DNA from 2 places in the Streptomyces sp. NPDC005202 genome. Region 1 is predicted to be linked to the other one. Evidence: riboswitches for the same ligand, from Rfam matches in the RefSeq annotation. Region 1 holds a riboswitch; the other holds the start of a gene.
The links. Region 1 has a riboswitch for S-adenosylmethionine ahead of thrC (threonine synthase). Riboswitches for the same ligand answer to the same signal wherever they lie in the genome.
Positions count from the first base shown of each region.

Region 2: linked by a shared signal. The riboswitch ahead of ABZV31_RS02670 (aminotransferase class V-fold PLP-dependent enzyme) and the one ahead of thrC (threonine synthase) in region 1 are both predicted to bind S-adenosylmethionine.

Region 1 covers NZ_JBEXHW010000010.1:43,915-58,779, forward strand. Annotated here, with positions in the region: gene ABZV31_RS17395 (1-phosphofructokinase family hexose kinase) at 1-370, opposite strand, end outside; gene nagA (N-acetylglucosamine-6-phosphate deacetylase) at 492-1,673, opposite strand; gene ABZV31_RS17405 (ROK family protein) at 1,681-2,616, opposite strand; gene ABZV31_RS17410 (extracellular solute-binding protein) at 2,798-4,039, shown strand; gene ABZV31_RS17415 (DUF3263 domain-containing protein) at 4,101-4,340, shown strand; gene otsB (trehalose-phosphatase) at 4,554-5,429, shown strand; gene ABZV31_RS17425 (trehalose-6-phosphate synthase) at 5,513-6,946, opposite strand; gene ABZV31_RS17430 (glucosyl-3-phosphoglycerate synthase) at 7,030-7,974, opposite strand; SAM riboswitch class I at 8,144-8,288, shown strand; gene thrC (threonine synthase) at 8,307-9,587, shown strand; gene ABZV31_RS17440 (MoaD/ThiS family protein) at 9,584-9,859, shown strand; gene ABZV31_RS17445 (cold-shock protein) at 10,291-10,494, shown strand; gene groL (chaperonin GroEL) at 10,894-12,516, shown strand; gene ABZV31_RS17455 (NADH:flavin oxidoreductase) at 12,733-13,863, shown strand; partial or broken gene ABZV31_RS17460 (MFS transporter) at 13,977-14,800, shown strand; gene ABZV31_RS17465 (hypothetical protein) at 14,824-14,865, opposite strand, start outside.
Region 2 covers NZ_JBEXHW010000001.1:560,026-574,890, reverse strand. Annotated here, with positions in the region: gene ABZV31_RS02695 (NlpC/P60 family protein) at 193-1,224, opposite strand; gene ABZV31_RS02690 (NYN domain-containing protein) at 1,554-2,903, opposite strand; gene ABZV31_RS02685 (hypothetical protein) at 2,965-3,204, opposite strand; gene ABZV31_RS02680 (rhomboid family intramembrane serine protease) at 3,362-4,105, shown strand; gene ABZV31_RS02675 (Lrp/AsnC ligand binding domain-containing protein) at 4,102-4,383, shown strand; gene ABZV31_RS02670 (aminotransferase class V-fold PLP-dependent enzyme) at 4,408-5,769, opposite strand; SAM riboswitch class IV at 5,954-6,070, opposite strand; gene trpD (anthranilate phosphoribosyltransferase) at 6,156-7,220, opposite strand; gene ABZV31_RS02660 (cytochrome bc complex cytochrome b subunit) at 7,359-8,996, opposite strand; gene ABZV31_RS02655 (Rieske 2Fe-2S domain-containing protein) at 8,993-10,060, opposite strand; gene ABZV31_RS02650 (c-type cytochrome) at 10,057-10,866, opposite strand; gene ABZV31_RS02645 (heme-copper oxidase subunit III) at 10,941-11,561, opposite strand; gene ABZV31_RS02640 (hypothetical protein) at 11,741-12,142, shown strand; gene ABZV31_RS02635 (Ig-like domain-containing protein) at 12,278-13,540, opposite strand; gene ABZV31_RS02630 (cytochrome c oxidase subunit 4) at 13,676-14,074, opposite strand; gene ctaD (cytochrome c oxidase subunit I) at 14,071-14,865, opposite strand, start outside.

The sequences.
Region 1 (14,865 bases):
ACACGTCCTGGAAGGCGGACCACTCGGCGGAGGCGATGGCCGGCCCGGGCTCGTTGAGCTGGGTGGTGTCGCCGGTCCGCTCGTCCACGACGGCTGTCGTGCGCCGGGTCGCGCCCGCCACCGGGACGAGCGCGTCCACCACGCCGGCCGTGTCCGCGAGCAGGTCCCGCACGACGCGCCCGGTGGCCCCGCCCGCGAATCCGGTGACCGTCACCTCGTGGCCGAGGGCCGCGAGGACCCGGGCCACGTTCAGCCCTTTGCCGCCGGGCCGTTCGGTCACCTCCGACACCCGGTGCGAGGCATGGGGCCGCAGGGACGGCACCCGATAGGTGATGTCGAGAGCGGTGTTCAGCGTGACCGTGAGGATCACGTGGGCCGACCTCCCCCGAGTAAATGCGCTTGTCGCAACGTTCCGGAGGCTTGATCATGCCAAACAGACGGCGGCGGGCCCAGTCCTCGGGGCGGCCACTGCGGCCGTACGGCCGGACGGATCAGCCCAGTTGGGGATCGACCACCCATTCGCCCTGGCGCATCACGCCCTTGAGGTCGAAGCTTTCGTCCAGGAGCACCAGGTCGGCGTCCTTGCCGGGCTCCAGCGAGCCCACCCGGTCGTCCATTCCGAGCAGCCGGGCCGGGTTGGCGGACAGGGCTGCCACCACGTCCTCGACCGGCAGCCGGTCGATCGTCACCGCCCGCTTGAAGGCCCGGTCCAGGGTGAGCGTCGAGCCCGCGATCGAGCCGCCCTCCACCAGGCGCGCCACGCCGTCGGCGACCTCGACCTCCAGCGGGCCGAGCATGTAGCGGCCGTCGCCGAATCCGGCCGCGTCCATCGCGTCGGTGATGAACGCCACCCGGCGCGCACCCGCGTGACGGAACGCCAGTTCGAGGGCCGCCGGGTGCAGGTGGACGCCGTCGTTGATCAGTTCGACCGTGACCCGCTCGTCCTCGAGGAGGGCCGCGATCGGGCCGGGGGCACGGTGCCCCAGGGCGGGCATCGCGTTGAACAGGTGCGTGGCCACGGTCGCGCCGGCGTCGATGGCCTCCACCGTCTGCTCGTACGTCGCGTCCGTGTGCCCGACCGCCGCGATCACCCCGTGCTCCGTGAGGAGCCGTACGGAGTCGATGCCGCCCGGCAGTTCGGTGGCGAGCGTGACCATCCTGGCCTTGCCGCGCGCGGCGTCGATCAGCTTGCGCACCTCGGCCGGGTCCGGGTCGCGCAGCAGTCCCTCGGAGTGCGCGCCCTTGCGGCACGGCGAGATGAACGGCCCCTCGAAGTGGATGCCCGCGAGATCGCCCTGCTCGGTCAGCTCGGACAGCAGCCCGGCCTGCTGGACCAGGAAGTCCATCTCGTCGGTGACGGTCGAGGCGACGAGCGTCGTGGTGCCGTGCAGCCGGTGGAAGCGGAGGGCCGTCAGGACGTCGTCGGCCGTGCCGGAGAAGGAGGCGCCACCGCCGCCGTGGTTGTGGATGTCGACGAAGCCGGGGACCACCCAGTGGCCTCGTACGTCGATGATCTCCGCGTCCTCCCGGGCCTCCCCAAGGCCTACGACAGGCTCCGGCCCGGGGGTACCCCAGCCGGCGATCCGCGTGCCCTCGACGATCACGTGGCCGCCGTCCACGATTCCGGTGGGCAGCACCACCCGGGCACCGGCGAGAACCTTGCTAGGGGCCATCAGGTGGTTACCTCCGGGGAGTAGGAGTGTTCAGCAGATCCCAGGCGAGGAGCCCCGCGCCCAGGCATCCGGCGGTGTCCCCGAGGGCCGCGGGGACGATCGACGGCAGCTTCTGGAAGGTGACGCGCCGCCGGACGGCGTCCCGCAGCGGTGTGAACAAGGTTTCCCCCGCCTCGGCGAGCCCGCCACCGATGATCAGCGTGCGCGGGTCCAGCAGGGTGAGCGCGGTGACCAGCCCGTCGGCGAGCGCGTCCACGGCCTCCTGCCAGACCGCTTGTGCCCTCGGGTCCCCGGACTCCACGGCCTGTGCGCAGTCCGCCGCGTCCGCGCCCGGGTCGCCGCACGCCTCCGCCCACGCCTGGCTGACCGCCGCCGCGGACGCGAACCGCTCCAGACAGCCGCGCTGCCCGCAGGGACAGGGGATGCCCCCGGGCCGTACGACGATGTGGCCGATCTCGCCCGCGAAGCCGTGCGCGCCCGCCTCCACCCGGCCGTCGATGCCGATGGCGCCCGCGATCCCGGTGCCCAGCGGCACGAACAGGAACCGGTCGGCGCCCCGCCCCGCCCCGATCCGGCCCTCGGCGAGCCCGCCGGTGCGCACGTCGTGGCCGAGGGCCACGGGGACGCCGGCCAGCCGCTCGCCGAGCAGCGCGCGCAGGGGGACGTCGCGCCAGCCGAGGTTGGCCGCGTAGGCGGCGATGCCCCGCTCCTCGTCGACGATGCCGGGGACGGCGACGCCGGCGGCGGCCGCGGGCTCGCCGAAGCGCTCCGCGCCGTACGCGCGCAGCTCGGCGGCGAAGCCGAGGATGGCCTCGACGACGGCGTCGGGCCCGCGCTCGCGGCCGGTCGCCCGGCGCGCCTGGTGCAGCAGTTCGCCGTCGGCCGCGACCAGGGCGGCCTTCATGCCGGTGCCGCCCACATCGAGGGCGATGACGTGTCTCACGGGGGACAGTGTGGCCCGTGGACCCGCAAGAGGTCTAGTCCACTTACGGGGTGTAGACCTTATGGCTGACGTTTTGAAAGTTTTCGCCTTGCGGGGGGCACAGGTTCCGGTTCTGTGCGTTTCCGTTCGGCGAGTCGGCAGTGGTTTGGGGCGGAGAGCAGTGCAGCGGCGTAGGACAGGAATGATCGCGGTGGTGTCCGCACTGGGCATGACGGCGGTCCTCGGCGGCTGCGGGAGCACCGGCTCCTCCGACGTCACTCTCAAGCTGGTCGCCGCCGACTACGGCGACTCCGCGGCCAACAGCTCGCAGAAGTACTGGGACAAGCTGGTCAAGGACTACGAGTCCCAGCACCCGGGCGTGAAGGTCGAGGTCAGCGTCTACTCCTGGAACGACGTCGACCGCAAGGTCAAGGAGATGGTCGACGCGGGCGACCCGCCCGACATGGCGCAGATCGGCGCGTACGCCGACTACGCTGCCAAGGGCCTGCTGTACAAGGCCGACGACGTGCTCTCCATACCCGTCCAGGCCGATTTCCTCGGCCAGCTCTCCCGGGCCGGGCAGGTGCGGCACGTGCAGTACGGCATCCCGTTCGCCGCCTCCACACGCGTCCTCTTCTACAACAAGACCCTCTTCGGCAGGGCCGGCCTCACCCCGCCCAAGACCTGGGACCAGCTCGCGGCCGACGCCAGGGTGCTGAAGGCCGAGGGCGTGAAGTACCCCTACGCGCTGCCCCTCGGCCCGGAGGAGGCGCAGGCCGAGACCATGCAGTGGCTGCTCAGCGGCGGCGCCGGCTACACCGACGACATCGGCACCTACACCCTCGACTCCGCGCAGAACGTCGAGACCTTCACCTGGCTCAAGGACGAGCTGGTCGGCAAGGGCCTGACCGGGCCCGTCGCCCCCGGCAAGCTCAACCGGGCGGACGCCTTCGCCGCCTTCGCCGACGGGGAGGTCGGCATGCTCAACGGCCACCCCACGCTGATGCAGCAGGCCGCGAAGAAGGGTGTGAAGTTCGGCATGGTGCCGATGCCGGGCAGGAACGGCACGGCCAAGGCGACCATGGGCGTCGCGGACTGGATGATGGCCTTCAAGAAGAACGGTCACCGCGACCAGATCAACGACTTCCTCGACTTCGTCTACAGCCAGAAGAACGTCCTCGACTTCTCCCGCGAGTACGGCCTGCTGCCCGTCACCGGCTCCGCGTCCGACGTGATGGCCGCGGCGGAGGAGGACAAGAAGCTCCGGCCGTTCCTGGAGGAGCTCCCGGTCGCCCGGCTCTACCCGGTCGGCAAGACGTCCTGGGCCCAGGTCAGCGCGGACATCAAGAAGCGGATCGGCCAGGCGGTCGCCCCGGACGGCAGCCCGTCCGCGGTCCTCGGCCAGTTGCAGGCGACGGCGTCGACGGCGGAGAGCGCGGAGTAGCCCGCCGACGGGGGCCGCTGCCGGTACATCGCTGTCGGTGGTGGGGGCTACGGTGCCGGGTATGGACGACGACCAGGAGCAGCTCGGCCGCAGGGAACGGGACATCCTCGCCCTGGAGCGCCGCGGCTTTCCCGGGCCCGGCGCGAAGGAACGCGCGATACGCGAGGAACTCGGCCTGTCGCCCGTCCGCTACTACCAGCTCCTCAACGCCCTCCTCGACGACGCGCGTGCGCTGGCCCACGACCCGGTGACGGTGAACCGGCTGAGGCGGGTGCGGGAGGCACGGAGGTCGGAGCGCTGAGGCCGGAGCATTGCGGTCGGAGTGCCGAGGTCGGAGCGCTGGGGCCGGAGCGCGGAGGTCGGAGCGCGGAGGTCGGAGCGCGGAGGTCGGAGCGCGGAGGTCGGAGCGCGGAGGTCGGAGCGCTGGGGTCGGAGCACTGAGGTCCGGACGGTGCCGGGCGGCGCGCCGGGTCGGCCACGAGTGCGCCCGGCCCTCCCTGGATAGGGTCGCCGTATGGGCAGCCATGACAGCCATGACACGGACTCGACGAACCCCAGGCAATCCCTGCCGACGCCCGTCACACAGGCCGGGCGGGACGGGCTCGCCGCGATCCTCGCGCGGCCGGAGAACGCGGTGATCGCGCTCGACTTCGACGGGACACTCGCGCCGATCGTGCCGGACCCGGACCAGGCCCGCGCCCATCCGGACGTGGTGCCCGCACTCACCGCGCTCGCCCCGAAGGTGGCCGCCGTCGCCGTGGTCACCGGCCGCCCGGCCGACGTCGCGGTGCGGCACGGCGGCTTCGCGGGCGTACCCGGCCTGGAGCACCTCGTCGTCCTCGGCCACTACGGTGCCGAGCGCTGGGACGCCGCCACCGGCACCGTCAGCGCCCCGCCCCCGCACCCCGGCGTCGCCGCCGTCCGCGCCGAACTGCCGGGGCTCCTCGACCGGGTCGGTGCCTTGCGCGGGACCTGGGTCGAGGAGAAGGGCCGGTCCGTCGCCGTCCACACCCGTCGCGCGGAGGACCCGCAGGCCGCGTTCGAGGTGCTCCGCAAGCCCCTCACCGACCTGGCCGCCCGGCACGGCCTGATCGTCGAACCGGGCCGCATGGTTCTCGAACTCCGCCCCCCGGGCATGGACAAGGGAGTCGCTCTCCTGGACTACGTCCGCGAGATCGGCGCCGCCGCGGTCATGTACGCGGGTGACGATCTGGGCGACCTCCCCGCCTTCGCCGCGGTCGACGAACTCCGCTCCGAAGGCGTACCGGGCCTGCTGGTGTGCAGCGGCAGCACGGAGGTCACGGAACTGTCGGAGAGGGCGGACCTGGTGGTGGAGGGCCCGGAGGGGGTCGTACGCCTGCTGTGGGACCTGGCGGCCCGGCTGGCGTAGCCGCGGGCAGTCGTGCCGCCCCGAGTGCCTTGATGGCCTGGGGGCACCCCAGGGGGCGGCACGGATGGGCGCTGGGGGTGCCTTCAGTCAGCGTTCAGCTCACCCAGCTGATCCAGGAACCACTGCGCCGGCGGCAGCGCGGTAGCCGCCGCGGCCAGCCGCTTCGCGCGCTCCGCCCGCTCGTGGACCGGCATGCTCAGCGCCTCGTGCAGGGCCGCGGCCGTCCCGATCACGTCGTACGGGTTGACGACGATCGCGTCCTCGCCCAGCTCGTGGTACGCCCCCGCCTCCCGGGACAGCACCAGCGCGCAGCCGACGTCCGACACGAGCGGCATCTCCTTGGCGACCAGGTTCATGCCGTCCCGGATCGGGTTGACCAGCGCCACATCGGCCAGCCGGTACGCCGCAAGCGACCGCGCGAAGTCGTCCTTCACGTGCAGCACCACCGGCGTCCACCCCGGCGTCCCGTACTGCCCGTTGATCTCCTGCGCCAGCCGCTGCACCTCGGCCGTGTACTCCCGGTACACGGCGAGATCCTGCCGCGAGGGGTACGCGAACGCGACGTGCACCACCCGCTCCCGCCACTCGGGGTGGTCCTCCAGCAGCTGCCGGTACGCCAGCAGACCCCGCACGATGTTCTTCGACAGCTCGGTCCGGTCCACCCGCACGATCGTCCTGCGCGCGCCCCCGTCGGGCGCCGTGCCGATCTCCTCCCGCAGCGCCGCCATCCGCTCGGCGACGTCGGCCCGATGCGAGCGCTCCCGCAGGAACTCGGCGTCCGCGCCCAGCCCGTGGACCCCGACCCGCGTGCCCCCGAGCCCGCCGACGAGCGCTTCGCAGCACCCGGTGAACGCGTCCGCCCACCGCTGCGTGAGGAAGCCCAGCCGGTCGGCGCCCAGCATGCCGCGCAGCACCTGCTCGGCGACGTCGTCCGGCAGTATCCGAAAGTAGTCGACCGGCGCCCACGGCGTGTGCGAGAAGTGGCCGATCCGTACGTCCGGCCGGAAGTCGCGCAGCATCCCCGGGACCAGCGTGAGGTGGTAGTCCTGCACCACGACCGCCGCCCCCTCGGCCGCCTCCTCCGCCAGCGCTTCGGCGAAGGCGCGGTTGTAGGCCTCGTACGAGGCCCACTGGCGCCGGAACTCCGCGTCGAAGACCGGCTCCAGCGGCGTCTGGTACAGCATGTGGTGGACGAACCACAGCACCGAGTTGGCGATGCCGTTGTACGCGTCGGCGAAGACGCCCGCGTCGATGTCGAGCATCCGCACCTGCTGGCCGCCGGTCGCGTCGGACGGCAGCCGCCGTCCGCCCTCGAAGCGGCGCACCGCCTCCCGGTCGGCGTCGCTCAGCGCGGCGCACACCCATACCGCGCCCGCGTCCGGCCCGATCGCCGACAGCCCGGACACCAGCCCTCCGCCTCCACGTTTGGCGTGGAGCGAGCCGTCCTCGCGCACCTCGTACGAAACCGGGCCGCGATTGGACGCGACCAGCACCTCGGCACCGTGCGTTGAAGCCATAGCACTCAACCTAGCCCAGCCTGGAAACGCTCAAACGTACGGTTCCGCTTCGTGGGTGGGCCGTATACGGCCGGGCCGGGATTTCACGCCACCTTGCGTGCGGCGTACTCCGCGATCTCGAGCATCGGCGGCCGCTCCTCCATGTCCACCGAGTAGGTGCGCGGCTCGAAGCCGTCCTCCCCCCGTTCGAACTGGGTGAGGGAGGGGCGGATCAGATGGCCGCGGGCCAGGCGCAGCTGGGCGGTGCGGTAGATCGCGGCGGCCATGCGGCCCAGCGCCTGCCCGTCCTGGTGCCGGTGCTTGCGCACACCGACGTCGACCTGCGCGAGCGCGTCCAGGCCCACCAGGTGCAGTGCGTCGACCAGCATGCCCAGCTCGACGCCGTACCCGACGGGGAACGGCAGCTGTTCCAGCAGGGAGCGGCGGGCCGCGTACTCGCCGCCGAGCGGCTGCACGAAGCCGGCCAGCTGCGGCCAGTGCATGTTGAGCAGCGGCCGCGCCATCAGCTCGGTGACGCGCCCGCCCTGACCGGCCGCCGAGCCCAGGGGACGGTCGTACATGGCCTTGACCAGGTCGACGTCGGGGTCGGTGAGCAGCGGGCCCACGATCCCGGTGACGAAGTCGGAGGAGAACTCCTTCAGGTCGGCGTCGATGAAGCAGACGACGTCCCCCTCGGTCACGAGCAGGGAGCGCCACAGCACCTCACCCTTGCCCGGGACCGCCGGGATCCGCGGCAGGATGTCGTCGCGGTGGACGACGCGGGCGCCCGCGGCGGCGGCCACCTCGGAGGTGCGGTCGGTGGAACCCGAGTCGACGACGACGATCTCGTCGACGAGCGGGACCTGCTGCATCAGGTCGTGACGGATCACGGTGACGATGTCGCCGACCGTCTCCTCCTCGTTGAGGGCGGGCAGCACGACGCTGACCGACGAGCCGCTCGCGCGTTTGGCGGCCAGGATCCTGTAGAGCGGGCGATCGGTCACGGACCAGGAGCGTGTCCTCAGCCAGCGCTCGACTTCTTCCAGCACGGTCTGCGGCTCCTCACTGCAGTTCAAATCACAGTACGGATTCACACAGTCGGGTGATCCGTCTCGCGGTTCGGACGACTATCTCAACTGTCCTGGCCTTCGGTTACAGTCTTGAACAACGCGGATGACCATCGCATGTCGCGGGTCACCGCCACCCACAACCGCATACCGCTCATCCAGAGGGGCAGAGGGACACGGCCCGATGAAGCCCCGGCAACCCTCCAGCCGGTTCTCGTCCATCCATTGCGAGGCTCCCGGCTAGGGAAGGTGCCAAATCCGTCTCACGGCGAGATGCGTCGTGAGGAAGATGAGGAGAAAGGGCCTCGCCTCACATGGCTGTGCAGACCGCTGCAACCACCGCTGACACCGTCGACCTCGGTCCCGCCGCCGCGCTGTCCTGCCGCGAGTGCGGCCACCGCGTGCCCCTCGGCCCGGTCTTCGCGTGCGAGGAGTGTTTCGGCCCCCTGGAGATCGCCTACGACTTCTCGGCCTACGACACCGAGGAGCTCCGCAAGCAGATCGAGGCGGGCCCCGCGAACATCTGGCGCTACGCGCCGCTGCTGCCCGTCCCCGCGGACGTGGCCGAAAAGCCGAACCTGAACCCGGGCTGGACCAAGCTCGTCAAGGCCGACAACCTCGCCCGCGAGCTCGGCGTGACCGGCGGGTTGTATGTGAAGGACGACTCCGGCAACCCGACGCACTCCTTCAAGGACCGCGTCGTCGCCCAGGCCCTGGAGGCCGCCCGCGCCTTCGGCTTCACCACCCTGTCCTGCTCCTCCACCGGAAACCTGGCCGGTGCCGTCGGCGCCGCGGCCGCCCGCGCCGGCTTCCGCTCCTGCGTCTTCATCCCGCACGACCTGGAGCAGGGCAAGGTCGTCATGGCCGCGATCTACGGCGGCGACCTCGTCGGTATCGAGGGCAACTACGACGACGTGAACCGCTTCTGCTCCGAGCTGATCGGCGACCCGGCCGGCGAGGGCTGGGGCTTCGTCAACGTCAACCTGCGGCCGTACTACGCGGAGGGGTCCAAGACCCTGGCGTACGAGATCTGCGAGCAGCTGGGCTGGCGGCTGCCGGACCAGATCGTCGTGCCCATCGCCTCCGGCTCCCAGCTCACGAAGATCGACAAGGGTCTGCAGGAGCTCATCAAGCTCGGGCTGGTGGCGGACAAGCCGTACAAGATCTTCGGCGCCCAGGCCGAGGGCTGTTCGCCGGTGTCCACCGCCTTCAAGGCCGGCCACGAGGTCGTCCGGCCGCAGAAGCCGAACACCATCGCCAAGTCGCTGGCGATCGGCAACCCGGCCGACGGCCCGTACGTCCTCGACATCGCGCGCCGCACCGGCGGTGCCGTGGAGGACGTCACCGACGAGCAGGTCGTGGACGCCATCAAGCTCCTCGCCCGCACCGAGGGCATCTTCGCGGAGACGGCGGGCGGTGTGACGGTCGGCGTGACGAAGAAGCTGATCGAGAGCGGCGTCCTCGACCCGGCGAAGACGACCGTCGTCCTCAACACCGGCGACGGCCTGAAGACCCTGGACGCGGTGGCGGGCACCGGCCTCACCGCGACGATCCGTCCGACCCTGGACTCCTTCCGAGAGGCTGGCCTCGTATGAGCGTGACCGTTCGCATCCCCACCATCCTGCGCACCTACACCGGCGGTCAGGCCGAGGTGACCGCCGAGGGCGCGACCCTCGCCGAGGTCATCGCCGACCTGGAGAAGAACCACACCGGCATTGCCGCCCGCGTGCTGGACGACCAGGGGAAGCTGCGCCGCTTCGTCAACGTCTACGTCAACGACGACGACGTCCGCTTCGAGCAGGGCCTGGAGACCGCGACCCCGGACGGCGCGGGCGTCTCCATCATTCCGGCAGTCGCCGGCGGCTGATCGTTACCTTCGGTAACGCTCGTCACCGAGAGTTCATCGAATTGCCCCCTCCGTGAGAGAAGCGGAGGGGGCAATTCAGCGTGATTGAGCGCGGTACAGTTGGGGAACGCGCTTCTGATCCCCGGGTCGGAAGCCCTGGATTCCTCCCGCGTGCCCGACAAGAAGTAGCCAAAGTGCGCGGGTTTTTTGCGGCTTTTGTGGCCTTTGTGGGGCCCGACTTGCCCTGAATTCAGGTGAATTCTCACCACATTCCGGACCGGCCACGTCCAGAATTCTCGTCCGATTGACCTGTTGCAGACGGCAGTTGGACAGATACATTCAGCCGCGGTCGACGCGTTCCGGCGCACGCCCCCAAATCCATGGGGGGTGAGGTCTGACCCGGATCCGCGAAGTGTGGATCTGTGCAAGGGCCAGTAATAGGGGAGTTAGGCATGGCTCAGGGCACCGTCAAGTGGTTCAACGCGGAGAAGGGGTACGGCTTCATCGCGGTCGACGGTGGTGCGGACGTCTTCGTCCACTACAGCGCGATCCAGATGGACGGCTACCGCACGCTGGAAGAGGGCCAGCGGGTCGAGTTCGAGATCTCGCAGGGCCAGAAGGGCCCGCAGGCCGACATGGTCCGCGTCACGGCCTGAATCGCGCGACCACCGCAAGCAACGTCTTCTGCCGAAGGGCTCGCACCTCCATGGGGTGCGAGCCCTTCGGCGTGTCCGGGACCGTTCGACGGCTGCACGCACACCCGGGCGCGCCTGCTCCCGCGCTCGTACGCTCCCTGGTCGCGGCGGCTGAGCGCATCTGCCGATCCCGGTTCGCGCGCGGCTGAGCGCCGCCGCCGATCCCCCGAGGCGCTTGCACTCGGCAGGGGCGAGTGCTAATCATTGGCGTTAGCACTCTGAAGGTGAGAGTGACAATGAAGGACCGGGTCGGTGAGGCCACGGACCAGGTGGGGCAAGGAACCACCGGTCGGGGCCGTCCGTCGCGGGCGCGGGCGCGGTCCGAAGTAATCACCCCCAGTCCTGGAGGGACCACTTCACATGGCCAAGATCATCGCGTTCGACGAGGAGGCGCGGCGCGGCCTCGAGCGCGGCATGAACCAGCTCGCGGACGCCGTCAAGGTGACCCTCGGCCCCAAGGGCCGCAACGTCGTCCTCGAGAAGAAGTGGGGCGCCCCCACGATCACCAACGACGGTGTCTCCATCGCCAAGGAGATCGAGCTCGAGGACCCGTACGAGAAGATCGGCGCCGAGCTGGTCAAGGAAGTAGCGAAGAAGACCGACGACGTCGCCGGTGACGGTACGACGACCGCTACCGTCCTGGCCCAGGCGCTGGTCAAGGAGGGCCTGCGCAACGTCGCCGCCGGCGCCAACCCCATGGCCCTGAAGCGCGGTATCGAGAAGGCCGTCGAGGCCGTCTCCGCCGCCCTGCTCGACCAGGCCAAGGAGGTCGAGACCAAGGAGCAGATCGCCTCCACGGCCTCCATCTCCGCCGCCGACACCCAGATCGGCGAGCTCATCGCCGAGGCCATGGACAAGGTCGGCAAGGAAGGCGTCATCACCGTCGAGGAGTCGCAGACCTTCGGTCTGGAGCTGGAGCTCACCGAGGGCATGCGCTTCGACAAGGGCTACATCTCCGCCTACTTCGCGACCGACATGGAGCGCATGGAGGCGGTGCTCGAGGACCCGTACATCCTCATCGCCAACTCCAAGATCTCCGCGGTCAAGGACCTGCTCCCGCTCCTTGAGAAGGTCATGCAGTCGGGCAAGCCGCTGCTGATCATCGCCGAGGACGTCGAGGGCGAGGCCCTGTCCACCCTGGTCGTCAACAAGATCCGCGGCACCTTCAAGTCCGTCGCCGTCAAGGCCCCGGGCTTCGGCGACCGCCGCAAGGCCATGCTCGGCGACATCGCCATCCTCACGGGCGGCGAGGTCATCTCCGAGGAGGTCGGCCTCAAGCTGGAGAACGCGACCCTGGACCTCCTGGGCCGCGCCCGCAAGGTCGTCATCACCAAGGACGAGACCACCATCGTCGACGGTGCCGGCTCCGCCGAGCAGGTCGCGGGTCGCGTCAACCAGATCCGCGCCGAGATCGAGAACAGCGACTCCGACTACGACCGCGAGAAGCTGCAGGAGCGCCTGGCCAAGCTCGCCGGCGGTGTCGCGGTCATCAAGGCCGGTGCCGCCACCGAGGTGGAGCTCAAGGAGCGCAAGCACCGCATCGAGGACGCCGTCCGCAACGCCAAGGCGGCCGTCGAGGAGGGCATCGTCGCCGGTGGTGGCGTGGCCCTGCTGCAGGCCTCCCAGGTCTTCGAGAAGCTGGAGCTCGAGGGTGACGAGGCGACCGGCGCCCAGGCCGTGAAGCTCGCGCTCGAGGCCCCGCTGAAGCAGATCGCGATCAACGCCGGCCTCGAGGGCGGCGTCGTGGTCGAGAAGGTGCGCAACCTGACCCCGGGCCACGGCCTGAACGCCGCGACCGGCGAGTACGTCGACCTGATCAAGGAAGGCATCATCGACCCGGCGAAGGTGACCCGTTCCGCGCTGCAGAACGCCGCCTCCATCGCCGCGCTGTTCCTCACCACCGAGGCCGTCATCGCCGACAAGCCGGAGAAGGCCTCCGCGCCGGCCGGCGGCGGCATGCCGGGCGGTGACATGGACTTCTGATCCTTCGAAGGATCTTCGAGGATCGGAACCGTCCCTTCCGTGCCGAGGGCGGCACTCCCTGGAAGCAGGGGGTGCCGCCCTCGGGCGTGTTCCGGATCACAGCAAGTGGCGCCGGACGGCGGAATGCCGTACCGGGTGGGGCAGTTGACGCCTGTGTGCAGTAATGCGCGTGCACATACCAGCTGGTACTCATCACGCCTCCGAGGAGTCCGCCACGTGACCGCCACCGCAACCGAGTCCGCTTCCCGCGCGGCCCGCATCCTGTCCCGTCCTCTCACGCTGAACGGCCTCACCGTCCCCAACCGGATCGTGATGGCGCCCATGACGCGCATGTTTTCGCCGGGCGGCGTCCCCGGGGAGGACGTGGTGTCGTACTACGCCCGCCGCGCCGCCGCGGGCGTAGGGCTGATCGTCACCGAGGGCACCTACGTCGGGCACGAGTCGGCAGGGCAGAGCGACCGCGTGCCGCGGTTCCACGGGGAGGAGCAGCTCGCGGGATGGGCGAAGGTCGCCGAGGCCGTGCACGCGGCGGGCGGCAGGATCGTGCCGCAGCTGTGGCACATCGGCATGGTCCGGCAGCAGGGCCAGCCGCCGTTCCCGGACGCGCCCGCGGTCGGCCCCTCCGGGCTGCGCATCGACGGCACCGAGGGCACGGGCCGGGCGATGACGCAGCAGGACATCGATGACGTCATCGGCGCGTTCGCCGAGGCGGCCGCCGCCGCGGAGCGCATCGGCTTCGACGGGGTGGAGCTGCACGGCGCCCACGGCTACCTGCTCGACCAGTTCCTGTGGGCGGGCACCAACCGCCGTACGGACGCCTACGGCGGCGACGCGGTGGCCCGGACGAAGTTCGCGGCGGAGATCGTGGCGGCGGTCCGCGAGGTTGTCTCGCCGGAGTTCCCGGTCATCTTCCGCTACTCGCAGTGGAAGCAGGAGGCGTACAACGCGCGGCTCGCCGAGACCCCGGAGGAGCTGGAGGCGATCCTGACCCCGCTGGCGGCGGCCGGCGTGGACGTCTTCCACGCCTCCACGCGCCGCTACTGGCTGCCGGAGTTCGAGGGCTCGGACCTCAATCTCGCGGGCTGGACGAAGAAGCTGACCGGCAAGCCGGTCATCACCGTCGGCTCGGTCGGCCTCGACGGCGACTTCATCAGGGCGTTCCAGGGCGAGGGCGCCGCGGTGGGCAGCCTCGACAACCTCCTCGACCGCCTGGAGCGCGACGAGGTCGACCTGGTGGCCGTGGGTCGCGCCCTGCTCCAGGACCCGGAGTGGGCGGCGAAGGTCCTCGGCGGCCGCTTCGACGAGCTGAAGCCGTACGACCCTGCGGCGCTGAAGACGCTGAGCTGAGCCGGTACCTGACGGCACGAGGTCGGCGCCTCCCGCAGGTGGGAGGCGCCGACCTGCTGCTTGCACGACACCTGCACGTTCCGGCGCAGTACGCATATTTCCATTGCTTAAGGCACGTGCTGTTCTGGACCTCGGCCGGCCTGGGAGTCGTCGCGGCGGTCCTGGTGCTGAGCCTCGTACCGGAGTCGAAGGTGGGCACGGGCGGCCGGTTCGACCTGGTCTGAGCGGTGGGCATGGCGGTCGGCCTGGTCTGCCTGCTCCTGGCGATCTCCAAGGGCGCCGACTGGGGCTGGGCCGGCGGCATGACCCTGGGCCTGTTCGCGGCCGCCGTCGTGGTGCTCCTGTCGTGGGGCTTCTTCGAACTGCGCATCGAGGCCCCGCTGGTGGACCTGCGCACCACCGCCCGCCGACAGGTGCTGGTCACCAACCTCGCCTCGGTGGCAATCGGCTTCGCGATGTTCTCGATGTCCCTGGTCATCCCGCAGCTGCTGCAGATGCCCGCGCAGACCGGTTACGGCCTGGGCAAGTCGCTGCTGGCGTCCGGCCTCGTCATGGCACCGTCCGGCCTGGTGATGATGGCGGTCGCCCCGGTGTCCGCGACCGTGTCCCGGGCCAAGGGCCCGAAGGTGACGCTGATGATCGGCGCGCTGATCCCGCCTCCGAGACGGGCGCCGCCAACAGCCTCAACACCCTCATGCGGTCCATCGGCACGTCGACCGCCAGTGCGGTCGCGGGTGTCGTCCTGGCCCACATGACGACGCAATTCGGCTCCTACGCGCTGCCCTCCGAGAACGGCTTCAAGACCGTCCTGGCCGTAGGTGCCGACGCCGCCCTGCTCGGCTTCCTCGTCGCCTCCTTCATCCCGCGGCAGCGTCCTGCGGCGGTGGGGGAGCCGGTGGCGGCCGGGGAGACGGCGGCCTCGGAAGCGAAGGTGTGACGACGTCGCGTAGGACCTGGTTTCTAGAGGTTCCCCAGCGGCTCGATGTCGACCCGTACCGGCGT
Region 2 (14,865 bases), on a different contig from region 1:
GGCGGACAACCGCCCGTGGTGGGGGAAACGCGCCAGACAGTAGCCGCGTGGACACGCAGCGACCAAAGTCCTCGGCGGCCGCACAACGCGGCGCCCCGCCTCTGACGCAGGTCATCGGCGGGGCGCGGGGTCAGCGTGCGTTCTCGTGATTCGCCCGTTCGGGCGGCACGGTGCGTTGATCTTGGCGTCGGGTCAGACCCGGACGCCGAACTGGAAGGGCATGTTGCCGATCGACTCGTAGCGCACCACGGCACCGGTGTGCGGGGCGTGCAGCACCTGGCCGTTGCCGGCGTAGAGGCCGACGTGGTGCAGGTCGCCGTAGAAGAAGACGAGGTCGCCGACCTGGAGCTGGCTCTGCGAGTAGATGCGGGTGCCTATGTTGGCCTGCGCCTCGGAGGTGCGCGGGATGGAGACGCCGGCCTGCGCGTACGCCCAGGAGGTCAGGCCCGAGCAGTCGAAGGAGGACGGGCCGGAGGCGCCGTAGACGTAAGGGGAGCCGATCTTGCTCTGGGCGGCGGAGTACGCGGCGCCGGCCCGCCCGGAGGCGGCGCTGTTGGCGCCGAGGACGTCGCGCGCGCTGGCGCGGCTGGCCCGGTTCTGCTCCGCGGCGAGCGCCGCCTTCTCCTTCGCCGTCAGGGAGTTGAGGAGCTTCTGCGCCTCGGCGAGCTTGGCCTGGACTTCCTTCTTCTTCTTGCCCAGCTCGGTGCGGGTGGCGGCGAGGTCCTTGAGCTTCGCCGTGGCCTCGGCGCGCTCCTGGGCGAGTTCACGCTGTTTGTCCTGGATCTTCTTGAGCGCCTCGACCTGCTGGCTGCTCAACTGGTCGAGCGTGGAGGCCTTGTCCAGATAGTCGTCCGGGTTGGAGGAGAGGAACAGCTGAACGGACGGGTCGATGCCTCCGGAGCGGTACTGGCCGGCGGCCATCGAACCGAGGCCGTCGCGCAGCTTGTTGAGCTCCTCCTGGCCGCGGGCGACGTTGTCCTGGATCGTGGAGATCTCCTTCTGGAGCTTCTGCTGCTTCTCCTTGGCCCCGTTGTACTTCTCGGTGGCCTGCTCCGCCTCCTGGTAGAGCTTGTCGACCTTGGACTTGACCTCGTCCTTGCTCGGCTTGGCGCTCGGCGCCGCATTGGCGGCCTGCGCACTCAGGGCGACAGCAGCGGCGGCTGCGGTGGTCAGCACGGTCACACGTGCGCGGCTCGGCTGCTTGGGTCGACGGTGGGACGCCACGGGGGCGAGCTCCTTCTTCCTTCAGCCGCCTACCGACACGCCGGTGGGCGGTGCCCCTCCGCCGTCACTCACCCCTTGTGAGTGATCACCCGTGCGGAGGTTCGAGGCCAGACCCTAGTGACCCAGCTGTGATCAGTTCAAATCCTCGGCGGGAAAATCTCCTCACGCAATGCATTCTTTGCACTCAACTCACATGCAGTGATGCAGGGTTGACGCTACGTTGCGTGACGGTTCCGTCAATTCGGGCATACAGCCTCTAGGTTGCGGTTGGGGCGTACGCGACCCATGGGGTGTTACCTCGCAACACCCGGGCCGCGCACGGGAGTCCGTTATGCCCGGGAAAGTCGCTTGAGGAGCACCGCGGACGCCACCGGCCGCGCCCCCGCCCTGGCAACCCCGTCGGCCACCTCACGGTCGGTCGAGGCGACGATGACGGGCCGGCCCGGCGGCTCGGCGCGCACCAGCTGGCGGATCAACTCGTCGGCGGTGACGCCCGGTTTGGAGAACAGCACCCGCACGCCGCGCGGCGGCGCGAGCAGCACCGGCGCCACCAGTTCGGCCCCGTCGAAGACACAGGTGACCTCGGCGCCGGTCTGCGCGGCGAGCTGCGAGAGCTGGCCGAGGAGTCTCAACCGCTGCTTCTCCAGCGGCATCTGCGGATAGCCGGTCTTGGTGACGTTGTAGCCGTCGACCACCAGATGCACCTGCGGCAGCGCGAGCAGCTGGTCGAGGATCGCGGGGTCGTTCTCGGACAGCGCGCGGGCGGCGATGTCCTTCGGGGTCATCCGTCCCGGTTCGACCGCGTCCACCGTCTCCGCGGGACGTACGGACACCGGCGGCAGCGCCAGCTCCCGGCGCAGCCCCTGGGCCGCGTCCAGCACGGTGTCGAGCAGCAGCCGCGCCCGCATGTCCTCGACGCTGCGTCCCTCGCGGGCCGCCCGACGAGCGGCCTCCAGGGCTGCCTCCGTCTCGCCGAGGCGCGCCTTGAGCCGCCGGGTCTCGCTCTCGGCGGCCGACACCTGCGCCTGTCCCTCGGCGCGCACGGCCTCGACCTCGCCCAGCGCCTTGCGCAGCGCGGCCTCGCCGCGCTTGACGTCGCTGAGCGCGGCCCGCAGTTTGCGGTGCAGCGACTCGGCCTCTTTCTTGGCCTGATCCAGTTCGGCGCGCAGCCGCTCGGTCTCGGTCCGGGTCTGCTCGCGGGCCGCCGCCAGCTCGGCGCGCAGACGCTCCAGCTCGGCCCGGTTCTCCTCGTTGGCGCGCTCGGCGTCCGCCCGCTGGACCTCATCGCCCGCGGCGGCCACCAGCTTCACCCAGCCCGCCGGCCGCAGCACGTAGGCCGCGGCCGCCACGTCGAGCGGGTCCGCGGCCAACGGCGGCGAGCCGGAGTCGAGGGCGCCGGACAGCTCCGGCTGGGCCTCTCTGAGCTTCTCGCCGATGCGCTGCCGGAACAGCGGATCGGTCTCCAGCGCCACCGCCATGGCATTGCCCGCGAACTTGGCCCGGCGGTTCGGGGCGAACCGGGCGTACTGCCTCAGCTGCGCGGGCAGCTCTCCGATCGTCAGCCCGCCGAACCCGTCGGACACGATCTGGACGACCCTGCGGCGCACGCCGTCGGGCAGCGGACGGTCGAGCACCTCAGCGGCGCCGTCGTCCGGCCCCCCGCCTTGTGTCTCCACCATCCGTCACCCCAATGCCTGTGCGGGATCCCCCTCAGGGATCACCTGTGCGGGACCGCTCCGCTCAGGAGCCGGCTCCCGGCCTGTCCACGAGTTCCACCTGGTCCACGGCGTTGCACCAGCGGCAACGCACCGACTCGATCGTCTCACTGACCACCTCGCGCTCCTCGACCGCCGGCTCGCCGGCCAGGTCGAGGTGGACGTACTCGACGACCTTCGACGAGCGCGTCACGTCGAAGCGGGTCAGGTTGCCGCAGAGGGTGCAGCGCCACCGCGTCGTGGCGGTCGGCAGGGGAACCGTCATCGTGACTGTTCGCCTTCCTTCTAGTTTCCGTGATGCGCCAGCTTCCCTGGTGCGTGTGGCTCGTAACCCTACGGTGTGGCGGCAACTCGCCGCCCGTCCGTCCACGGCGGCGAGGCGGTCTGCGCGGTTGCATCCCGTTACGCCATGCTCTGTGTCCGTGATCAACAACTGGAATGCGGCGGCCGTCAGGGCGGTCCGGGCGGTGCGGGGCCTGCCGGCGCCGATGACGTACGCCCTGATCGTCCTGTGCTGCCTGGTCTTCCTGATCGGCCCGGCGGCGGGGCTCGACCCGGCGTACGGCTTGGGCGACGGGCTGCTCGTCGCCCAGCGGGCCTACTTCCGGCGCTGGGGCGTGATCCCCGCCGAGCTGTTCGAGGGCTCCCCACGGGCCGCCCTCAGCCCCGCGACGGCCCTGTTCGTACACGGCAGCTGGGTGCATCTGCTCGGCAACATGCTCTTCCTCTACGTCTTCGGGGCGATGACAGAGGAACGGATGGGCCGCGTCCAGTTCACGCTGTTCTACGTCGGCTGCGGCTATCTGGCCCTGCTGGGCTACGCGGCCGCCAACGCCGCCTCGGAACAGACCCTGGTGGGGGCGTCCGGGGCGATCTCGGCGGTCCTCGGCGCGTTTCTGTACCTGTTCCCCCGGGCCCGGGTGACCAGTCTCTTCCCGTTCCTGTTCTTCCTGCCGCTGCGCCTGCCCGCATGGATCGTCCTGCCCTTCTGGGCGGCCCTGCAGTGGCTGGCGGCCGGACGGGCCGCCCAGGGGCCGGGGGTGGCCTATCTGGCCCACCTGGTGGGGTTCGGGCTGGGCTTCGCCTACGCGTGGGTCCGATTCGGCCGGACGACTAGAGTGAAGGCCGTCCCTGCTCCGGCCCCCGAGGGAGAAAACCAGCCGTGATCACCGCGATCGTCCTCATCAAGACCAGCGTCGACCGGATCCCCGAGATCGCGGAGCAGATCGCCGCGCTGGACTCCGTCAGCGAGGTCTTCTCCGTCACCGGGACCTACGACCTGATCGCCATGGTGCGGGTGAAGGAGCACGAGGCGCTCGCGGAGGTCATCCCCGGGCGGATCAGCAAGATTCCGGGCGTGGAGGCGACGGACACGCATGTCGCTTTCCGTACGTACTCGCAGCACGACCTGGAGGCGGCGTTCGCGATCGGGCTGGACTCGTGAGCACCGCCTCCTGGGCCTCCCCGCTCACACCGCCGGCACGCAGCGGCCGTCCTCCGTCCGGTACTGCCACTTCGCGCCGTCCCGGACCAGTTCCCGCACCGCGTTGACGAAGCGGTCGACGTGTTCGTCGGGGGTGCCGGCGCCGAAGCTGACGCGGATGGCGTTGAGGGACTTCTCGCCGGGCGCCACCTCGGGGGCGCCGCACTCGCCCTGGCTCTGCGGGTCGCTGCCGAGCAGCGTGCGGACCAGGGGGTGGGCGCAGAAGAGGCCGTCGCGGACGCCGATGCCGTACTCGGCGGAGAGTGCGGCGGCGAAGTGGGAGCTGTTCCAGCCCTCGACAACGAAGGAGATCACGCCGACGCGGGGCGCGTCGGCGCCGAAGAGGGAGAGGACCCTGACCTCGGGCACCTCGGCGAGACCTGCCCTGACCTTGCGGATCAGGTACTGCTCGCGGGCGACCAGCGTGTCGAAGCCGGTCTCGGTGAGGGCCCTGCAGGCGGAGGCGATGGAGTAGGCGCCGATGACGTTGGGCGAGCCGGCCTCGTGGCGGGCGGCCGTGTCGTGCCACTCCACGTCCACTCCCCCGTCCGTCCGCCGCGTGACCTTGCGGCTGGCGCCGCCGCCGGCGAGGTACGGCTCGGCCTCGCGCAGCCAGTCGGCGCGGCCCGCCAGGACGCCGGAGCCGAAGGGGGCGTACAGCTTGTGGCCGGAGAAGGCGACCCAGTCGACGTCGAGGTCCTCGACCGACACCGGGTGGTGCGGGGCGAGCTGGGCGGCGTCCAGGACGATGCGGGCGCCATGCGCGTGGGCGGCGGCGGCCAGCTCCCGCACCGGCCACAGCTCGCCGGTGACGTTGGAGGCGCCGGTGACGCAGACCAGGGCCGGGCCATGGGGGTCGCGGTCTGCGAGGGCCTGCTCCAGGGTCCGGACGGCCTGCTGCGGCGTGCGCGGGGCGTTGAGGTAGGTGACCTGCGCGTCCTTCCACGGCAGCAGCGAAGCGTGGTGCTCGGTCTCGAAGACGAAGACCTGGCAGTCGGCGGGGATCGCGCGGGCGAGGAGGTTGAGGGAGTCGGTGGTGGACCGGGTGAAGATCACCTGGTCGGACTCACGGCAGTCGAGGAACTGCGCGACGGTCCTCCGGGCGTTCTCGAACAGGTCGGTCGACAGCTGGGAGAGGTAGCCGGCGCCACGGTGGACGCTGCCGTAGTACGGCGCGTACGCCGCCACGTCGTCCCAGACGCGCTGGAGCGCCGGGGCGCTGGCCGCGTAGTCGAGCGCGGCGTAGGTGACCTCGCCACCGGTGACGAGCGGGACAGTGACATCTCGGCCGAGAACGGGCAGCGGGGCACAAACGGACTGGTCGGCGGCGACGGTGAAGACAGACATGGGTGAACTCCCGTGGAGGCAGGCGGAATCGCCGTGCCGGACGCGCGGAGCATGACGAAAAGGGCGTCTACGGCACAGGACAAGGTGAAAGGGGTATGGCGGAGGCGGGGCTCTGCGGCGCTATCGCATTCGCTTGCTCACGGAAGACTCCCTCGAACGACCAGGACCCCTGGTTTTCGCGAGGGGTCCGCGCTTGCCGCAGACCTCGCTGCCTGCGGCCTGGTCCTCACCCGGGGCACCCCGCCACGGACGGAGGGTTGCCGGACAGCCGGCCGGGGCCGAATGGCTGTCGCTCATGACCTGGTTCAACATCCTGCCACACGATCTTCGGTGTGCAAGGCGAAGTCCGGATCGTGGACTGCGCCTTGCGTCACACCGTGCACCGGTCAGGCGTTGCTGGCCGCCACCCAGCGGTCCAGCGTCCGCTTGGCCGCCCCCGAGTCGATCGACTCCGCGGCCTTCTCCATCCCGGCGCGGATCTGCTCGGCCAGCGTCCCGGAGCCCGGCTCCAGGGCCACCAGCGCCGCCGCCGAGTTCAGCAGTACGGCATCCCGCACCGGGCCGGTCTCGCCGTCCAGCAGGCGCCGGGCGACCTCGGCGTTGTACGACGCGTCCGCCCCTCGCAGGGCCTCCACGGGCACGAGCTCGATGCCGACGTCCCGCGGGTCGAAACGCTCCTCGGTCACCTTGCCGTCCCGGACGATCCACACCCGCGAGGTGGAGGTGATCGTCAGCTCGTCGAGACCGTCGTCACCGCGGAAGACCAGGGACGAGTTGCCGCGCTCGGCGAAGACGCCCGCGACGATCGGCGCCACGCGCGGGTCGGCGACGCCCACCGCCTGCGCCTTCACCTTCGCCGGGTTGGTCAGCGGGCCGAGGAAGTTGAACGTGGTGCGGATGCCCAACTGGCTGCGGGCGGCGGCCACATGTCGTAGCGCCGGGTGGAACTTCACCGCGAAGCAGAAGGTGATCCCCGCCTCCTCGGCGACCTCGGCCACCCGCTGCGGCGTCAGCTCCAGATTGACGCCGAGCTTCTCCAGGACATCGGACGCCCCGGACGCCGACGACGCGGCGCGGTTGCCGTGCTTGACCACCTTGACGCCCGTGCCGGCGACGACGATCGACGACATCGTGGAGATGTTCACCGTCTTCGCACCGTCCCCGCCCGTACCGACGATGTCGACGGTGGCGCCCGGCACCTCGATGAGGTTCGCGTGCTCGTACATCGCCCGGACCAGGCCGGTGATCTCCTCCACCGTCTCGCCCTTGGCCCGCAGCGCCACCGCGAACCCGGCGATCTGGGCGTCCGTCGCCTCGCCGCGCATGATCCGGTCCATCGCCCAGGCGGTGTCGTCCGCGCTCTGGTCGCGGCCCTCCAGCAGACCGTTCAGCACCTCGGGCCAGGAGCGGCCCGCCGCGGTGTCGCCTCCAGCGGGGGTCACAGCGCTCATCAGCAGCTCCTGGGTCGATGTCCCGGACTACGGGACGCGGGTCTCGAACAGTTCCACCCTATCCAGCCCGCGGCACGGCGAAGGGCCCCGTCCGGTGTTCGGACGGGGCCCTTCGCCGTGGCGTGGCGTGCGCAGCGATCAGTGGTGGCCGTGGCCGCTCGTGATCTCCTTGTACTCCTCGACAGTCGGCTTCGGGACCTGGGAGTCCTCGCCGTAGAAGGCGTTGCTGAGCTTGGCGCGCAGCTTCTGCGAACCCTTCACCTTGCGCTCGACGCCGTTCTCGTCGACCGTCGGGCCGATCGCGACCGGCTGGTACTGCTCGTGCGCCGTGAGGGTGTACAGCTGCTCCTGGCTGAGCGGCTCGTGGACCTCGATGAACTCACCGTGCGGCAGGCGCTTGATGATGCCCGTCTCGCGGCCGTGCAGCACCTTGTCCCGGTCCCGGCGCTGGAGGCCGAGGCAGATCCGCTTGGTGACGAGGAACGCGATGACCGGGCCGAGGAAGAAGCCGATCCGGACGAACCACGTGACCGCGTTGATCGACAGGTTGAAGTGCGTGGCGATCAGGTCGTTGCCGCCGCCGACCAGGGTGATCATGTAGATGGTGATCCAGGCGACACCGAAGGCGGTACGCGTCGGGGCGTTGCGCGGACGGTCCAGGATGTGGTGTTCGCGCTTGTCGCCGGTGATCCAGGCCTCGATGAACGGGTAGACCGCGATCGCAGCCAGGACCAGCGGGAAGAGCACCAGCGGGATGAACACGCCGAGGACGAGCGTGTGGCCCCAGAAGTTGACCTCCCAGCCCGGCATGTAGCGGATCAGACCCTCGGCGAAGCCCATGTACCAGTCGGGCTGGGCGCCGGTGGACACCTGGTCCGGACGGTAGGGGCCCATGGCCCAGATCGGGTTGATCTGGGTGATCGCCGCGATGGCCGCGATGACACCGAAGACCAGGAAGAAGAAGCCTCCGGCCTTGGCCATGTAGACCGGCAGCAGCGGCATGCCGACGACGTTGTTGTTGGTCCTTCCGGGGCCCGCGAACTGCGTGTGCTTGTGGTAGATGACCAGGATCAGGTGGCCGACGACCAGGCCGAGCATGATGCCCGGCAGCAGCAGGATGTGGATCGAGTAGAACCGCGCCACGAAGTCGTGACCGGGGAACTCGCCGCCGAAGAGGAAGAACGACAGGTACGTGCCGACGATCGGCACGGACAGGATCGCGCCCTCCATGAAGCGGACACCGGTGCCGGAGAGCAGGTCGTCCGGGAGCGAGTAACCGGTGAAGCCGGTGAACATGCCCAGGACGAACAGCAGGAAGCCGAACAGCCAGTTGATCTCACGCGGCTTGCGGAACGCGCCGGTGAAGAACACGCGCATCATGTGCACGAACATGCCGGCGAGGAAGATCAGCGCGGCCCAGTGGTGGATCTGCCGGATGAGCAGACCACCGCGCACGTCGAAGGAGATGTGCAGGGTCGAGTTGAACGCCTCGGACATCAGCTGTCCCTGGAGCGGGACGTAGCTTCCGTGATACTCCACCTCGTTCATCGACGGGTGGAAGAACAGCGTCAGATACACACCCGTGAGGATGATGATCAGGAAGCTGTAGAGGCAGACCTCACCCAACATGAACGACCAGTGGTCGGGGAAGATCTTGCGCATGTTGGCCTTGGCCAGGGAGTAGATCCCGAGCCGGCCGTCGGCCCAGTCGGCGAGGCGCTCGCCGGCCGGTGCCTGCCCGCGAGAGCGGGACTCGTTGCTGGCTGTAGTGCTCATCCGCGCTCCCAGAATGCAGGACCGACGGGTTCCTCGAAGTCGCCGAGCGCCTGGAGGTAACCCTCGCTGTCCACGCCGATGCGCAGCTGCGGCAGGGCGTGACCGGCGGGGCCGAAGATCACTCGGGCACCGTCGGAGAGGTCGAAGGTGGACTGGTGGCACGGGCACAGCACGTGGTGCGTCTGCTGCTCGTACAGGGAGATCGGGCAGCCCACGTGGGTGCAGATCTTGGAGAAGGCGACGATGCCCTCGTGCCCCCAGTCGAGTTCGCGCTTGTCCTTGATGTTCTCCGGCTGGAGCCGGACGATCATCAGGGCCGCCTTGGCGATCTGGTCCTGGAAGTCCTCGTCCGCCTCCTCCAGGCCGTCGGGCTTGGCGAACGTGAGCGAGCCGACGGTGACGTCCTCGGGACGGAGCGGCTCGTTCGTGTTCATGTTGACGAGGCGCTTGCCCTTGGCCCACAGCGTGTGGCGGAGCTTGGACTCGGGCAGCGGGCCCAGGTCGCGCAGCAGCACGACGCTGGACAGCGGCACCAGCGTGAGCGCGCCGAGCATCGTGTTGCGGATCAGCTTGCGGCGGCCGAGCTGCGACTCCTTGGCGCCCTGCTTGAAGTCCGCGTGGACCTTCGCGCGGTCGTCGGGGGCCGCCTCGATCGGGTGACGCTCGTCAGCGATCTCCACGTCGGACATCAGGGTGCGGGCCCAGTGGACCGCGCCCGCGCCGATGGCGAACAGCGCCGTACCCAGGGTCAGGCCCAGCGCGAAGTTGAGCGCGCTGATGTGACCGATCGGGAAGACGAAGATCGATCTGTCGGCCGGGATCGCCACGTACGAGGCGATGAAGCCGATGGTGGCCAGCATCGACACCGTGAACAGCAGGGCGACCACGCGCTCGGACCGCTTGGCGGCCCGCTCGTCGACGTCCTGGATCCGGTGCTCGTGGGGCGGCAGGCCCGGGTCCACGAACGGGTTCTTCTCGTCCGCGACGGAGACCGCGCCGTGGCCGTACTCGTTGGCGGCCTGCTCAGCGGGCAGGTTCTCTTCTGGAATGTCTTGGCTACTCATGACTTCTTGGCCTTTGCGGTCCGAGCGGCGACCCAGACGGCTACCGCGATCAGCGCGCCGAGCCCGAAGATCCAGGCGAACAGACCCTCACTGACCGGCCCGAGGCCGCCCAGCTCCATACCGCCGGGGTTCGTGGTCTCGCTGCTGTCGACCGCGTGCAGGTACGCGATGATGTCCTTCTTGTTCTTCTCCGACATCGTGGTGTCGGGGAAGGAGGGCATGTTCTGCGGGCCCGTCTGCATGGCCTCGTAGATGTGCTTGGGGTCGACGCCCTCGAGGCTCGGCGCGTACTTGCCGTGCGTCAGCGCACCGCCCTTGCCCGTGAAGTTGTGGCACTGGGCGCAGTTGGTGCGGAACAGCTCGCCACCCTTGGCGATGTCCGCGCCCTCCGGGCTGTACTGGTTCTTCGTGGGCACGGCCGGACCGGCACCCAGGGAGGCGATGTACGCCGCGAGCTGGTCGATCTCGGCCTGCGAGTAGATGACCTTCTTGCGCGGGATCTGCGCACCCGGCTGCTGGGCCGGCATGCGGCCGGTTCCGACCTGGAAGTCGACGGCCGCGGCACCCACGCCCACCAGGCTCGGACCGTCAGTGGTGCCCTGGCCACCGGTGCCGTGGCAGCTGGCGCAGCCGACCTCGTAGAGCTTCTTGCCCTCCTCGATGGTGAGGGACTGGGCGGAGTCGTCGGCCTTCGCCTTGCTCGCGGGCGCGAACGCGGTGTACAGCCCCCCAGTGGCCGCCAGCGCGAGGAGTAGGACGACGACCGCCGCCAGCGGATGGCGTCGTCGTGCGGAGAGCTTTTTCACGGATTACCCCGGTGTCAGGATCTTCTGCGTCGATGCTTCTGGGATGGATCGGGTGGCCGTTTCCGGCCCGCCGATTACCTGATCATGTAGATCGTGGCGAAGAGGCCGATCCAGACGACATCGACGAAGTGCCAGTAGTAGGACACGACGATGGCGGCGGTCGCCTGCTCATGGGTGAACCTCCGGGCCGCGTAGGTACGGCCGAGGACCAGCAGGAAGGCGATGAGACCGCCCGTCACGTGCAGGCCGTGGAAGCCGGTGGTCAGGTAGAACACCGAGCCGTAGGGGTCGGAGGAGAGCGAGAGGCCGTCCTTCTTCACCAGCTCGGTGTACTCGAAGATCTGACCGCCGACAAAGATCGCACCCATGATGAAGGTGACGATGAACCAGCCCCGGAGCTTCTTCACGTCACCGCGCTCGGCGGCGAAGACGCCGAGCTGGCAGGTGAGGGAGGAGAGCACCAGGATCGTGGTGTTGGTCGCCGAGAACGGGAAGTTGAGATGGCTCGCCATCTCCTTCCAGTGCGTCGGACCGGTCACCGATCGCAGGGTGAAGTACATCGCGAAGAGGGCCGCGAAGAACATCAGCTCGGAACTCAGCCAGATGATGGTTCCGACGCTGGTGAGGTTCGGCCGGTTGACCGACGGGTGCGCGTGCCCGGTATCTACTGTCGTTGCTGTCGCCACGACCGCCATTATGTCGGTCGCTTATCCCGCCCTCACCCCGGGGGGTGCCGTTCGAGGTGTCCGTGGGGTGTGTCCAGCCCGTATGGCCCACCGAAGGGCTGTTCCAAGCGCTGTTGACCAGGAGTTGAAGGGAGTAGCATCCGCGCCATCGGTACCCGGAAGTTCCCGACCAATGACGCGGAGGAACAATGCAGGCGACCGCCACGGTGCTGGTCTACAGCAACAACGCCAACACCCGGGAACAGGTGCGGCTGGCCTCCGGCCGACGGCCGGCTGCGGACGTTCCCCTCGTGGAGTTCGTGGAGTGCGCTACGCCTGCCGCGGTCCTCAAGGAGCTGGACAGGGGCGGGATCGACGTCTGCGTCCTGGACGGCGAGGCCGTACCCATGGGGGGCATGGGGCTGTGCCGGCAGATCAAGGACGAGATCTTCAACTGCCCGCCGGTGCTGTTGCTGATCGGGCGGCCTCAGGATGCCTGGCTGGCCACGTGGAGCCGGGCGGATGCGGCGGTGACGTTGCCGGTGGATCCCGTGGAGTTCGCGTCCGCGTTGGCTTCTCTGTTGCGGCAGAGGGCGGCTTTGAGCGCCTAGGAACTCGGGACGGCCCGTAGTCGTGCGGCTGCGCGCCGTCCGGGGCTGGTCGCGCCCACGCGGCGGAACCGCATGCCGACACAGCCCCGTGCCCGTGTTCGCTCACGTCCGTTCAAAGGCTCTGGTCAGGTCCGTTCATAGGTTCTGGGGCCGCAAGCGGGCCTGGTCCGTCTGGTTCGTGTCGGCCTGGCCGCCGGAGGTCAGCGCGCTGCCCTTGACCCACTTCTTCCAGGGCACGTTCCAGTCGCCGAAGCCGTTGCCGAAAGGCTCCATCTCGTCGCCGGCGGAGTTGACGACCTTGACGAGGTCGCCCTCGTGGACGATGTTGAAGAACCACTCGGCGTTGCTGGTGCTCATGCCGGTGCAGCCGTGGCTGACGTTGGCGTACCCCTGGGAGCCGACGGACCAGGGCGCGGCGTGTACGTACTCGCCGCTCCAGGTCACGCGGGTGGCGTAGTAGACGGGCAGGTCGTACGACTCCGAGGTGTCGTCGGCGATGCCGACCGTCGAGCTGCGCATCCGTACAAAGTATTGCTTGCCCAGGACGACCTTGACACCGTTGCGGGTGTCGAAGCCGGGCTTGCCGGTGGTGATGGGGATCTGCTTGATCTCCTGCCCGTTCTTGTACACCGTCATCTGGTGCGCGGAGGCGTCCGTGACGGCGGTGATCTGCTCGCCGATGGTGAGCTTCAGCGGCTTGGCGGCGCCGCCCCACAGCCGGTCGCTGATCTTGATGTTCTCCAGGTTGCTGTGCACCTGGATGGTGGCGTGGGCGGGCCAGTACTCCTCGGGGCGGTAGTGGAGCTCCTTGTCGTTCACCCAGTACCAGGAGCCCTTCGCGACGGGCATCGAGTCGACCTTGAGGGCACGCTCCACGACGGCGCGCTGGGCCTTGTCCTTGACGGGCTGGTCCAGCTTGGCCGTGATGGGCTGGCCGACGCCGTACGTGCCCGCGTCCGGCCCGAACGTCATGTTCAGGCGCTTCTTGCTGAGGGGCTTGCTGGTGACGAAGGTGAGGACCTTGCGGCCGGGCGAGCCGTCCTCGTCCTCCGTGCTCACCCGGACCGTGTAGTGGGCGTTGGCGGCCAGCGGTGAGGTGCTGTGCCAGCGGCTGCCGTCGGCGGAGAGTTCGCCCGACACATAGCGGCCCGTGGTGTCCACGGCAGTGACGTCCGTGATGCGCCCGTCCGAGCCCTCGGCGGTGACCTCCAGGGGCTTGTTTGGGTCTGCCTTCTTCCCGGCGTCCGTGGGGCCGCTGAAGGAGACCTGGTCCGCCGCGTCGTACGGGTTGGCGGCCAGCGGGTTGCCGTCCGAGCCGCAGGCGGTGACGCCCGCACCGAGGGCGGCCACCAGCAGCGTGCAGCTGACGACGGTGCGGGTGTGCGGAGTGTTGCTCATGGCCTCACGCTAGGGAGCTCCGTCAACCCCGGCACCCTGGGTCACCCGTACGAGGGAGGAGCGACGTGGCAAAGGCAGGAGCCCGGACCCTCCTGGTGGAGTGTCCGGGCTCCCGGTGCGCTCACTCAGCACGCGCTACTGGGTGCGGTTCTCACCGCGGTAGTACTCGAAGACCCAGCCCCACAGGCCGATCAGGATGATCGGCGCCGCGAAGTACAGCAGCCACCAGCCCACCGCGACACCGAGGAAGGCGATCGCGCCGCCGATGCCCAGCGCGAGCGGCTGCCAGCTGTGCGGGCTGAAGAACCCGAGCTCGCCGGCGTCGTCCGCGACGTCGGCCTCCTTGTTGTCCTGGGCACCCGCGTCGACCCGCCGGGCCGTGAAGCCCAGGTAGAAGCCGATCATGATGCACAGGCCGAAGGCCAGGAAGAGGGCCGTGGTACCGGCCGGCTCCTTCGACCACACGCCATAGACGATCGCCATGACGAGGACGAAGACGCTCAGCCACATGAACATCTTGCCCTGGATCTTCACTTGCCGGCCTCCTTGCCACCAGCGAGGGCAGGACCGTGGCCGAAGTTATCCAACTGGTCCAGCGCTGAGATGTCCGGGTGGTGCAGGTCGAACGCCGGGGATTCACTGCGGATCCGCGGCAGGGTGAGGAAGTTGTGCCGCGGCGGCGGGCAGGAGGTCGCCCACTCCAGCGACCGGCCGTAGCCCCACGGGTCGTCCACGCCGACCGGCTTGCCGTACTTGGCCGTCTTCCAGACGTTGTAGAGGAACGGCAGGATCGACATGCCAAGCAGGAACGAGCAGATCGTCGACACCGTGTTGAGGGCGGTGAAGCCGTCGGCCGCGAGGTAGTCGGCGTACCGGCGCGGCATGCCCTCGGCGCCCAGCCAGTGCTGGACCAGGAAGGTGCCGTGGAAGCCCACGAACAGGGTCCAGAAGCTGATCTTGCCGAGACGTTCGTCGAGCATTTTGCCGGTGAACTTCGGCCACCAGAAGTGGAAGCCGGCGAACATCGCGAACACCACGGTGCCGAAGACGACGTAGTGGAAGTGCGCCACCACGAAGTACGAGTCGGTGACGTGGAAGTCCAACGGTGGAGAGGCCAGGATGACACCCGTCAGACCGCCCAAGAGGAAGGTCACCAGGAACCCGGCGGTCCACAGCATGGGGGTCTCGAAGGAGAGACTGCCGTGCCACATGGTGCCGATCCAGTTGAAGAACTTCACGCCGGTCGGGACGGCGATCAGGAACGTCATGAAGGAGAAGAACGGCAGCAGCACACCACCCGTGGCGAACATGTGGTGCGCCCACAC